Regions from separate parts of the Massilia litorea genome, predicted to be linked through region 2. Evidence: predicted binding sites of a transcription regulator. Region 2 holds the regulator's gene; each other region holds the start of a gene.
The links. Region 2 encodes sigma-54, which starts transcription at its own class of promoters, with help from an activator protein. Its sites were predicted from a motif close to TGGCANGNAANCTGCTTT; they were not measured.
Positions count from the first base shown of each region.

Region 1: a site for sigma-54 is predicted at 1,898-1,915, ahead of LPB04_RS04140 (TldD/PmbA family protein). Genes of this name have one in related genera too.
Region 3: a site for sigma-54 is predicted at 1,640-1,657, ahead of LPB04_RS02780 (PEP-CTERM sorting domain-containing protein). Genes of this name have one in related genera too.

Region 1 covers NZ_CP062941.1:923,812-927,048, forward strand. Annotated here, with positions in the region: gene LPB04_RS04135 (TldD/PmbA family protein) at 1-111, opposite strand, end outside; gene LPB04_RS04140 (TldD/PmbA family protein) at 120-1,757, opposite strand; gene LPB04_RS04145 (class I SAM-dependent methyltransferase) at 2,117-2,908, shown strand; gene LPB04_RS04150 (serine hydrolase) at 2,973-3,237, opposite strand, start outside.
Region 2 covers NZ_CP062941.1:801,953-805,189, forward strand. Annotated here, with positions in the region: gene LPB04_RS03525 (enoyl-CoA hydratase/isomerase family protein) at 1-74, opposite strand, end outside; gene hpf (ribosome hibernation-promoting factor, HPF/YfiA family) at 188-544, opposite strand; gene LPB04_RS03535 (RNA polymerase factor sigma-54) at 608-2,074, opposite strand; gene lptB (LPS export ABC transporter ATP-binding protein) at 2,113-2,874, opposite strand; gene lptA (lipopolysaccharide transport periplasmic protein LptA) at 2,874-3,237, opposite strand, start outside.
Region 3 covers NZ_CP062941.1:631,701-634,937, reverse strand. Annotated here, with positions in the region: gene LPB04_RS02785 (hypothetical protein) at 1-739, shown strand, start outside; gene LPB04_RS02780 (PEP-CTERM sorting domain-containing protein) at 784-1,587, opposite strand; gene LPB04_RS02775 (FxsA family protein) at 1,991-2,392, shown strand; gene LPB04_RS02770 (alpha/beta fold hydrolase) at 2,433-3,237, opposite strand, start outside.

The DNA of each region.
Region 1 (3,237 bases), 120 kb from region 2:
GATGTTGCCGTTGCGCTTGCCGCCGATGGTGACGATGCACTCGTCCGCTTTCGACAGCGACAGCACGCGGTCGCAGATGCGTTTCGTTTGGTCCTGGGTCAGGATGGTCATGAATGTCCTTAGCCGATCTTGCGGGCGGTGTTGATCACGTTGATGCCGTTGAAGCGCGCGGTCGAGGAACCGTGCGAGACGATGCTGATCTGCGGCGGCTGGCCCTTGCCGTCGAAGAAGGAGCCGCCCATGCGCCAGTCCTTCTCGTCGCAGATGCCGGCGCAGGCGCTCCAGAATTCCTGGGTGTTGGCCTGGTAGGCCACGTCTTCCAGCATCTGCCCGATCTTGCCGTCCTTGATTTCGTAGAACAGCTGGCCGCCGAACTGGAAGTTGTAGCGCTGCTGGTCGATCGAGAAGGAACCGTCGCCGACGATATAGATGCCCTTCTTGATCCCCTTGACCATCTCGTCCGGGCTCATCTTCTTCGTACCCGCCTTCAGCGAGACGTTCGGCATGCGCTGGAACTGCACATTGCTCCACGAGTCAGCGTACGAGCAGCCGTGCGATTCCTTCTCGCCGATGATGTGGGCCTGGTCGCGCGTGGCCTGGTAGTTGACCAGGATGCCGTCCTTGATGATGTTCCACTCCTTGCAGCGCACGCCTTCGTCGTCGTAGCCGACCGCGCCGAGCGAACCCGGGGTCGTCTTGTCGGCGACGATGTTCACCAGCGGCGAGCCGTACTTGAAATTCTTCGACTGCCATTTATCGAGCGTGGCGAAACTGGTGCCGGCGTAGTTGGCTTCGTAGCCGAGCACGCGGTCCAGCTCCGTGGGGTGGCCGACCGATTCGTGGATCGTCAGGAACAGGTGTTCCGGCGAGAGCATCAGGTCGTACTTGCCAGGGGTGACCGATTTCGCGGTGAGTTTGCGCTTGGCGTCGCGCCCGGCCGCGCGCGCATCCTCGATCATGTCGTAAGACTGCGTGTAGAGCGTGGCGACGCCGCCGGCGGCCTTGATCTTGTGCTCGGGACGCGCGTCCAGGTATTCGTAGCCCATGCCGACCGGGCTACCCAAGCCGTTACGCGAGCGGAACTTGCCGCTCGCCTTGTCGACGGCGGTCGCGTTAAAGGGTGCCCACAGGCGGTGCAGGTCCTGGTCGATGTAGGAACCGTCGGTCGACGCGAAATACTTCTGCTGGTTCACCTGGAACAGCATCGACTGCATGAAGTTGGCGCCGTTGTCCATGCCGGCCTTGTTCGCGGCGATCAGCAGCTCGGCCTTGTCCTTGATCGGCACCGTGCGCCAGTCCTTTTTGTACGGCGTCGCCCAGCTTACCTCGCCCACGCCTTTGACGGGTGCCAGCTGTACCGGTTCGGTCTGCAGTCTGGCGTTGGCCTTGGCGATCGCGACGGCCTGGCGCGCCGCGTTGGCGATGCCGTCCGGCGTCATGTCGGAGGTGGCGGCGAAGCCGTAGGCGCCGTTGCAGATCACGCGCACGCCGACGCCGGCCGATTCCGTGTTGACGACATTTTCCACGTTCAGGTCGCGCGTGGTGACGAACTGGTTCAGGTAGCGCCCGATGCGCACGTCGCAGTAGGACGCGCCGGCCTTGGTGGCGGCGTTGAGCGCGGTGTCGGCCAGCGCTTTCTTGGCCGCGACGGCCATGGGACTGAGCAGTTCTTCGGCCGCGATCGCACGCCCGGCAACCGGGATGAGCATCGAACCGAATACCAGGGTGCTGATGTTGAGGAAGGTACGACGTTCCATTCTGTCTCCTGAATTCAACCTGCGTCTTGGGGCGGCGCGCACACCGGCACTGCCGCGTATGTATATGTATTCCTCGGTACTTCCTCGCGCTGGAACGCGCGGCAAACCGTTCAACATTATCAGTAACTCAAGCGTTTGAATAGGCAATCTTCATACCAGCCGCAGTGCTGCACAGCAGGCGGTCTTTGCGCGTATTGACAGCGTCCGCAGGGTGTCCGGCTGTCCGCCGCGGACACGCGGCGGACAGTACATACGCGGGACAAGCCACTGGATTCGCTTGACTGCAAGGGTTGCTTGTTCGATCATCGGCGCGGCGGCAACGGCACCGGCCGGCGGCCCCTTACCACAACGGAGATTCCATGAAACGACTGATCCTCGCCGCCTTGTTGGCCGTGAGCGCAGCAGGCGCAGCCAGTGCAGCCCCGGCCGACGACGCCCTGAAAGCCGCCATCGCCGCCGAACACCGCGCGGACAACGCCAAACGCGACGTGTACCGCCATCCGTACGAGACCCTGAGCTTCTTCGGCATCAAGCCGACCATGACGGTGGTGGAACTGGTGCCGGGCGGCGGCTGGTACACCGAGATCCTGGCGCCCTACCTGCGCGACAAGGGCAAGTACATCGGCGCCGGCCAGGCACCCGACAAGAAGGGCGGCCTGGCCTTGCGCGCCAAACTCGATGCGAATCCGGGCTTGTACGGCAAGGCCGCCACCGCCGTGTTCGAGCCGCCCAGCCGTTACGAGATCGCGCCGGCGGGCAGCGTCGACATGGTCCTCACCTTCCGCAACCTGCACAACTGGGTCGGCGACGGCGACGAAGCGGTGCGCACCACCTTCAAGGAGATCTACAAGGTGCTGAAGCCGGGCGGCGTCCTGGGCCTGGTCGACCATCGCCTGCCCGTCTCCATGAAGCAGGACGACAAGGCCTCGAGCGGCTATGTGCACGAGGCCTATGTGATCAAGATGGCCGAGAGCGCAGGTTTCAAACTGGCCGGCAAATCCGAGGTGAACGCCAATCCGAAGGACAAGGCGGATCACGAAAAAGGCGTGTGGACGCTGCCGCCGGTGTTGGCGAACAAGGACAAGGACCGCGAGAAGAATCTGGCGATCGGAGAAAGCGACCGGATGACGCTCAAGTTTGTGAAGCAGTAATCGTCATGGTGGGCACGGGGCGCCCACCATGCAAAACGGGCCGCGTCGAGCGGCCCGTTTTCTTTTACAGCTTCGCCTTCTGCTTCACCGGCGTGAACAGCAAGTCGTGAAAATCGTAGCTGAAGTCGGTCTCACTGGACACCGCCTTCATTTTGACGTGCTCGATGCTGCCGTCGTAGTCGAGCGCGAAGGTGACGTAGGCGTCGGCGTTGAAATTGCGCTCCTTCCAGCGCACGATGAAGGTGTCGTGCTGGAAGTGCTCCATTTCGCCCGTCAAATCAGGCGTGCGCGCAAACGACATGATGAGCTTCCTGCCGTCGCGCTTGATC
Region 2 (3,237 bases):
TTCAGGGCCTTGGGACGGTCGAGCGTGATGATGCCGGTGCCGTTGGCAACGCGGGTCAGGACATGGTCGGTCATGGCGAATTCGTTGATGGAAAAGACAAGCATTTTACCCAAGACACTGCCGTCCACCGCACAAAATGAAAAGGGCGCCTTCCGGCGCCCTCGTTCAGACGGTGCTCGATGCGCGATCAGATCGCAGCAGCAGCCTCTCCGCCTTCAGGCAGGCGCTTGAGCGCCTCACGACTATGGTCCTTCAACATCGTCTTGTATTTCATCACCTGGCGATCGAGCCTGTCCATCAGGAGATCGATCGCCGCATACAGGTCTTGCGCCACACTTTCCACGTGTACGGTCTTGCCGGAGACGCGCAGGTTGATCTCGGCCTTCTGTCGTTTGTCTTTTTCGGTGAGGTTGTCGATCGCGAGGATGACGTGGGAATCGATCACTTGATCGAAATGGCGGGTGATGCGTTCGAGCTTGTTCTGTACGTATTCACGGATGGCGGGGGTGACGTCGAGGTGGTGGCCACTGATGGTGAGATTCATACACACTCCTTTGAAAATGTAGCGGCCGCCGCGCCGCGCAGGGAGTGCGCATGGGGGCCGCTGTTACAAGGATTTGCGGAGACTGACGGGAGGAATCTTGAGTGCCTCGCGGTATTTTGCAACCGTGCGGCGCGCAATGACCATCCCTTGTTCACCGAGCATTTCCGCGATCTTGCTGTCGGATAATGGGTTCTTTGGGTCTTCTGCTCCTGTCAGTTGCGCAATGAGCGCCCGTATCGCCGTAGACGATGCTTCGCCCCCCGCTTCGGTGGCGACATGGCTTCCGAAGAAATACTTCAGCTCAAACATGCCGTGCGGGGTCAGCATGAATTTTTGAGTTGTCACGCGAGAAATTGTGCTCTCGTGTAGTCCTAGTGTATCAGCTATCTCGCGAAGCACAAGGGGACGCATGGCAACCGCGCCATGGCTGAAAAAGTTCTTCTGGCGCTCCACAATTGCCTGCGAAACACGCAGGATCGTGTCGAAACGCTGGCGCATATTTTTAATGAGCCACTTCGCTTCCTGCAGCTGCGCGCTCATCTGGCCTTCGCCTTTGCCCTGCTTGAGCAAATTCGCATAGACGTTGTTCACACGCAGGCGCGGCATCACTTCGTTGTTCAGCGAGACGCTCCAGCCGCCCTTCGACTTGCGGACAATAACGTCCGGTACGACGTAATCCGAGACGCTCGACGCGAAGGCGGCGCCGGGATGCGGATTGCACTGGCGGATCACGGCCTGCGCTTCACGCAGGTCCTCGTCGTCGCAGTCGAGCGCTTTTTTCAGTTTCGTGAATTCGCGCTGCGCGAACCAGCTCAGATACCCCTCGACGATTTTCAGGGCCATGCGCCGCGTCACCAGCGGCACGCCCGGCATCGCGCGGATCTGCAGCGCCAGGCATTCGGATGCGCTGCGCGCGCCGACGCCGACCGGGTCCAGGCTTTGCACCAGCGCCAGCGCGCAGCGCAGTTCGTCCATCTCGACCTCGAGCTCCTCCGGCAAGCGCGCATGGATCTCGTCGAGCTGCTCCTCCAGGTAGCCGTTGTCGTCGATCGCGTCGATCACGAGTTCGGCCAGCGCGCGGTCGCGCGCCGTGACGCCCGTCACGCGAATCTGCTCGCACAGATGCTCGCGCAGGGTCACGCCGACCGCGCCGAGCTGCGGGCGGCCGTCGTCGTCGCCGTCGCCGCTCGATGCGCGCGAACCCTCTCCCCAGTCGCCCTCGGACTCGCCGCGTTCGACCTCGCCGCCTTCGCCGCCCTCGGCCGCCTCGGGCGCAGGGGCGCCCTCCTCGTTGTTCGGCGCCGGCGCCTCGGCTTGCGCCGGCGCGCTGTTGATCGCGCCGTCGGCCAGCAGGCGCACCGAGTGGTCGAGCGGGTCGTCGAGCCGTTCGAGCAGCGGGTTATCGGACAGGATCTGCTCGATCTCCTGATGTAGTTCAAGGGTGGAGAGCTGCAGCAGGCGGATCGACTGCTGAAGCTGCGGCGTGAGCGCCAGGTGCTGCGAAGTCCGGAGTTGCAGGGATTGTTTCATGGTGCCGCTCGGTGTCCCGTGTTGTTGCTACAGCCTTGCTACATGCGGAAGTGTTCGCCCAGGTAGACGCGTCGTACCGACTCGTCGGCGATGATGTCGTCGGGACGTCCCGACGCCAGCACCGCGCCCTGGTTGATGATGTAGGCGCGGTCGCAGATGCCGAGCGTCTCGCGCACATTGTGGTCGGTGATCAGGACGCCGATGCCGCGCTCCTTCAGGAAGCGCACGATGCGCTGGATCTCGATCACGGCGATCGGGTCGACGCCGGCGAACGGCTCGTCGAGCAGCACGAAGCGCGGATTGGTCGCCAGCGCGCGCGCGATCTCGACGCGGCGCCGCTCGCCGCCCGACAGCGACAGGGCCGGGTTCTCGCGCAGCTTCTCGATCTGCAGTTCGGCCAGCAGCGAGTCGAGGCGCGTATTGATGGCATCCTTCGTCAGCGCCTTGCCGTTGTCGTCGCGCTGCAGTTCGAGCACGGCGCGGATATTGTCTTCCACCGTCAGCTTGCGAAACACCGAGGCTTCCTGCGGCAGGTACGACAGGCCCATCACCGCGCGCCGGTGGATCGGCAGGCTCGAAATGTTGGCGCCATTGATCTCGATGGTGCCGGCGTCCGACGGCACCAGGCCGACGATCATGTAGAACGAGGTGGTCTTGCCGGCGCCGTTGGGGCCGAGCAGGCCGACGACTTCGCCGCAGCCGACTTCCAGCGAGACGTCGCGCACGACCAGGCGCTTGCCATAGCTTTTTTGCAGTCCGCGCACCACCAGGGTGCTGCGGTTGTCGCGTGCATCTTTCATTATTTCTTTCCTGGTGCTGCCGGCGCTGCCGGAGCCGCCGCTGGAGCCGCGGCGGGCGCAGTGCGGCGCGGCGCGATGATCAGGGTCCCGCGGCCGCCGCCGGACTTGGTCTCGCCGCTGGCGTCGTTGCGCACGGTGGCCACTTCCTTGCGGTTGTCGTAGGAGATGTAGGCGCCATCGAGTTCGTTCGTCAGGCGCCCGTTCTCGAGTTCCTTCACGATCGCCTTCGAGAACAGTTTCACGAGTTCCACCCGCTCGTCGTATTCGATGCGCTCGGCCTGGCCTTCGACCCACAGGTCCGGGCCGCCGTCGCGCTTCTGGCGGAAGGTCGCCACGCGCCCCGGGTTCGAAGTAAGCGTGACG
Region 3 (3,237 bases), 170 kb from region 2:
CTTGTCGTTCGACGACCTGCCGCCGGCGCCGGCAAGGTCCAGCCTCACCGCGAAAACCCCGGCCAAAGCCTTATTTGAGAGCGAGGACCATCCGGCCGTGCGCGACGCCCTCGAGATCGCCAGGGCCGACCATCCTGCACTGTTCGCGCAGTCGGAGGGGCGCCTGGCCGCATTGTTCCGCCGCATCCTGCCGGTGAAGCTGGCGCTGGTGACGCAGTGGGGAGAGGAGCCCTTGATGGAGCAGGCCGCGCTGCTCCAGCCGATCACCGAACTGGTCCTGAAGTTTGCGGAAATGGGCGTGCCCGCGTTGCTGGAGGCGGCGCTGGAGAGCAGCAGGGCGCCAGCGGGCATGTTCGATAAACTGTTTCGCCGCCCGGCCTCGCCTGCCGAGTTCAAGCCGGCTCTGACGGCAAGTCGCGCGCAACTCCTGCAGCTCATGGCCGACAGCGAACTTGCCATGCGCAAGCTGGACGAGTCGGCGCGCAACCTGGGCTTGCACGGCCTGGTGCTGGCGGTGGTGTCGACGCTTGCCAGCGGCGCGCCCGAGGCGACGCTGGATGCGCTCGTGCAGCGCCGGACGCTGATTCAGCAGGCGGTTCGCCAGGCGGAGCTGTCGATGCTGCAGATGGAGCAGGTACGCCGGCAGGCCGCCGACCTGATCGGGCAGGTGTCGTCGTTCCTGACGGTGACCTTGCCCGCGCTCGAGATGGCGCAGGCGCAGGGCGGAAAGCAGGGATAGCGGGCATAAACAAAAAAAACGCCACCCGAGGTGGCGTCTCTGCTTTACTGCGGCGTCTTGCGGCCGCGCCTGGATGCCATTAATCCCGCGCCGCCGGCGACCAGCAGCAGCCAGGTGGCCGGCACCGGCACGTCGGTGGGCGGCGGCGGATTCTCTTCCCCAACCGTGCCTTGCACACCGACAGTGAAGCCGTTCCAATACTCATTGGTCAGGCTGCGCCAGGTCAGCGTGTCGAATGCACCGGTGAAGCGGATGGTGCCGTGCGGCTCGCCGCTGCCGATCAGCCGGTATTCGGTGTTGCCGCCGCCGAGGTCGACCACCTGCTTGGTCACGCTGCCGCAGCCCCAGTAGCCGCAGCTGTTGTCACCGGGAGCGGGAGCGCCGAGGCCGCCGCCGAAACTGAGGATGTCGAAATCCTGGTTCAGGAAGGCATAGCCATTGCCGTTCAGGCTGACAAAAGCGAAGACCGGATTGACGATCGACTGCGTGAAGGTCAGCGTCTGGGGGCCTGCGAACTGGAGGGCGATGATGTCGGTGCCGGTCGGCGGATTGTCGACCTGGGCGCTGGTGTATGGCGAGTTCCCGACAGGAGTACGTGGAATCCAGTAATCGTTGCCGCCGCTTGGCTGGTAGAAGCCGACGCCCGCCGCATTGGTATAGGTGACGCCGACGGTCGTGGTCGAGGTCGTGATGGTGCCTTGGGCGCTGAAACCGGTACCAGGGTCGGTGTCGGTCCCGGTCCAGTTGGTCCAGTAGATGGGGGCCGCGTTGGCCGCGGTTGCGGCCACCAGCAAGGTCAGGGCGGGAATGGCGCGAAACAGAAGTGCAGGACGACGTTGTGTGGTCATGATTGCTCCCTCGTAGTTTTCGACAGCCGAAGTAATCTTCGGTATGAAAATGGGAGCAACCTTCATGCCAGTTGGATAAATGCTTGATTATTAAAGAGGGCAGCGACGCGGAAAACGGCTGAGCGTCAAGTCTGTCGACAGCTCGCGCCTTGCACCCGTTTCGAACAGGATACGAGCGTGCCGATGCGGAAATAGCAACGCTACCCGGACGTGAGTAGTACAGCGCTTCACCGGTTTAATTGAAAAGCCCGACACAGGAGCGTGCTGTTAAACTTTGCAATCGCCTTCAGATCCCACCCGCAGGAGTACACAAATCCTAGCTTACTTAGTCACAGCGGCATGGCGTATGCCAAGGCTGGCGCTCACAGCCGTCCTATTGGCGCTGGCAGCCTTGGCCGGCACCATGACCTACACCGGTTTTCTTGTCGTCGGGGTGTTGGCCGATCATCTCGGCACTAGTCGCGCCATGGCGGGACTGCTGCTTGGCGTTTTGTTTGCAAGAATCCCCTGGTTTAGCAAAGGGAAGTTGCGCACTGTCGGTCTATTACCCAAACCTGCCCGTCGACCAGTCATCGTGAGCCTGCTCGCACTGTGCTTGCTGAGCTTTCTGTCGCAAGCCGAATACCTGTCCGCCCTGGTGATCGGTTTCGCTACCGCTTTTCTGCTTTCCTACCCCTGGCTGAGGCGGGCCATGTTCGGTCGCCTGAAATCGTCCATCTTCAAATTTGCTGCGGGCCGGAATCCTCCATCACGAACCGATGAGGGCAAGGTGATTGATGTTGAATTCAGGGAAAAGAAAAACTGAGGGTCGAATCGACGAGTGGACGTTGCGGCTGGGTGAATTGCTAGGCAGATGGCAAGCCGCCAAGAAAAGGACGGATTGCCGCCGCGACCTGGTCTGCTCCGCTGTAATGAACGGCATGGCCCCAGCGCGGAATCACGACTGGGGGCGCTGCGCGAAGCAGCCTGGCGGCTTCGTTGAGCCAGGATTGGGGAGCGATGGCGTCGTGTTCGCCGCGTATCAGCATGACTGGTGACGCGATGTCCGGCAGCTTCGCTTCGATGGGATAAGCCAGCATGTCATGGAACTCCGGGACGAACCGGCTACCCATGCGCAGATAATCCTTGATCACCTGCGGGACCAGCGATGGGCGTTCAAAGATTCCGCCCATGGCGAAGCGGCCAACTTGCTGCAATGTGCTGCGTGCTGCCGGATCGGGTACCGGAGCGATCAGGACCAGCCGGCCGATCCGTCCGGGATGGCGAAGTGCGGCCTCGACGGCAACCTGGCAGCCCATGGAGTGCGCAACCAGGCAGGCCTTTGCGATGCCGGTGCAATCCATCCAGTCGATCAATGCTTGCGCGAGTCCGGGGATGTCAGGCTGGACTTCAGGTGTGTCGCTCAGGCCATGTCCTGGAAGGTCGGGTACGTAGACGTCGAATTCCGTGGCCAGCCGTTGTGCCGCTGGAATGAAATAGGCGCCGGACACGCCCAGGCCGTGGATCATGACTGCCGGTAGCGTCCCCAGGCGGGCAGCGCCGGTGGCAACGCGGGCATGCATGTGTTGGCCGTTGACCTCCCATCGAAGGCTTTGCAATTCGCGGATCTGGCCATGCTGCATCTGGCGCTGGCGATGATGTCGGCTACGG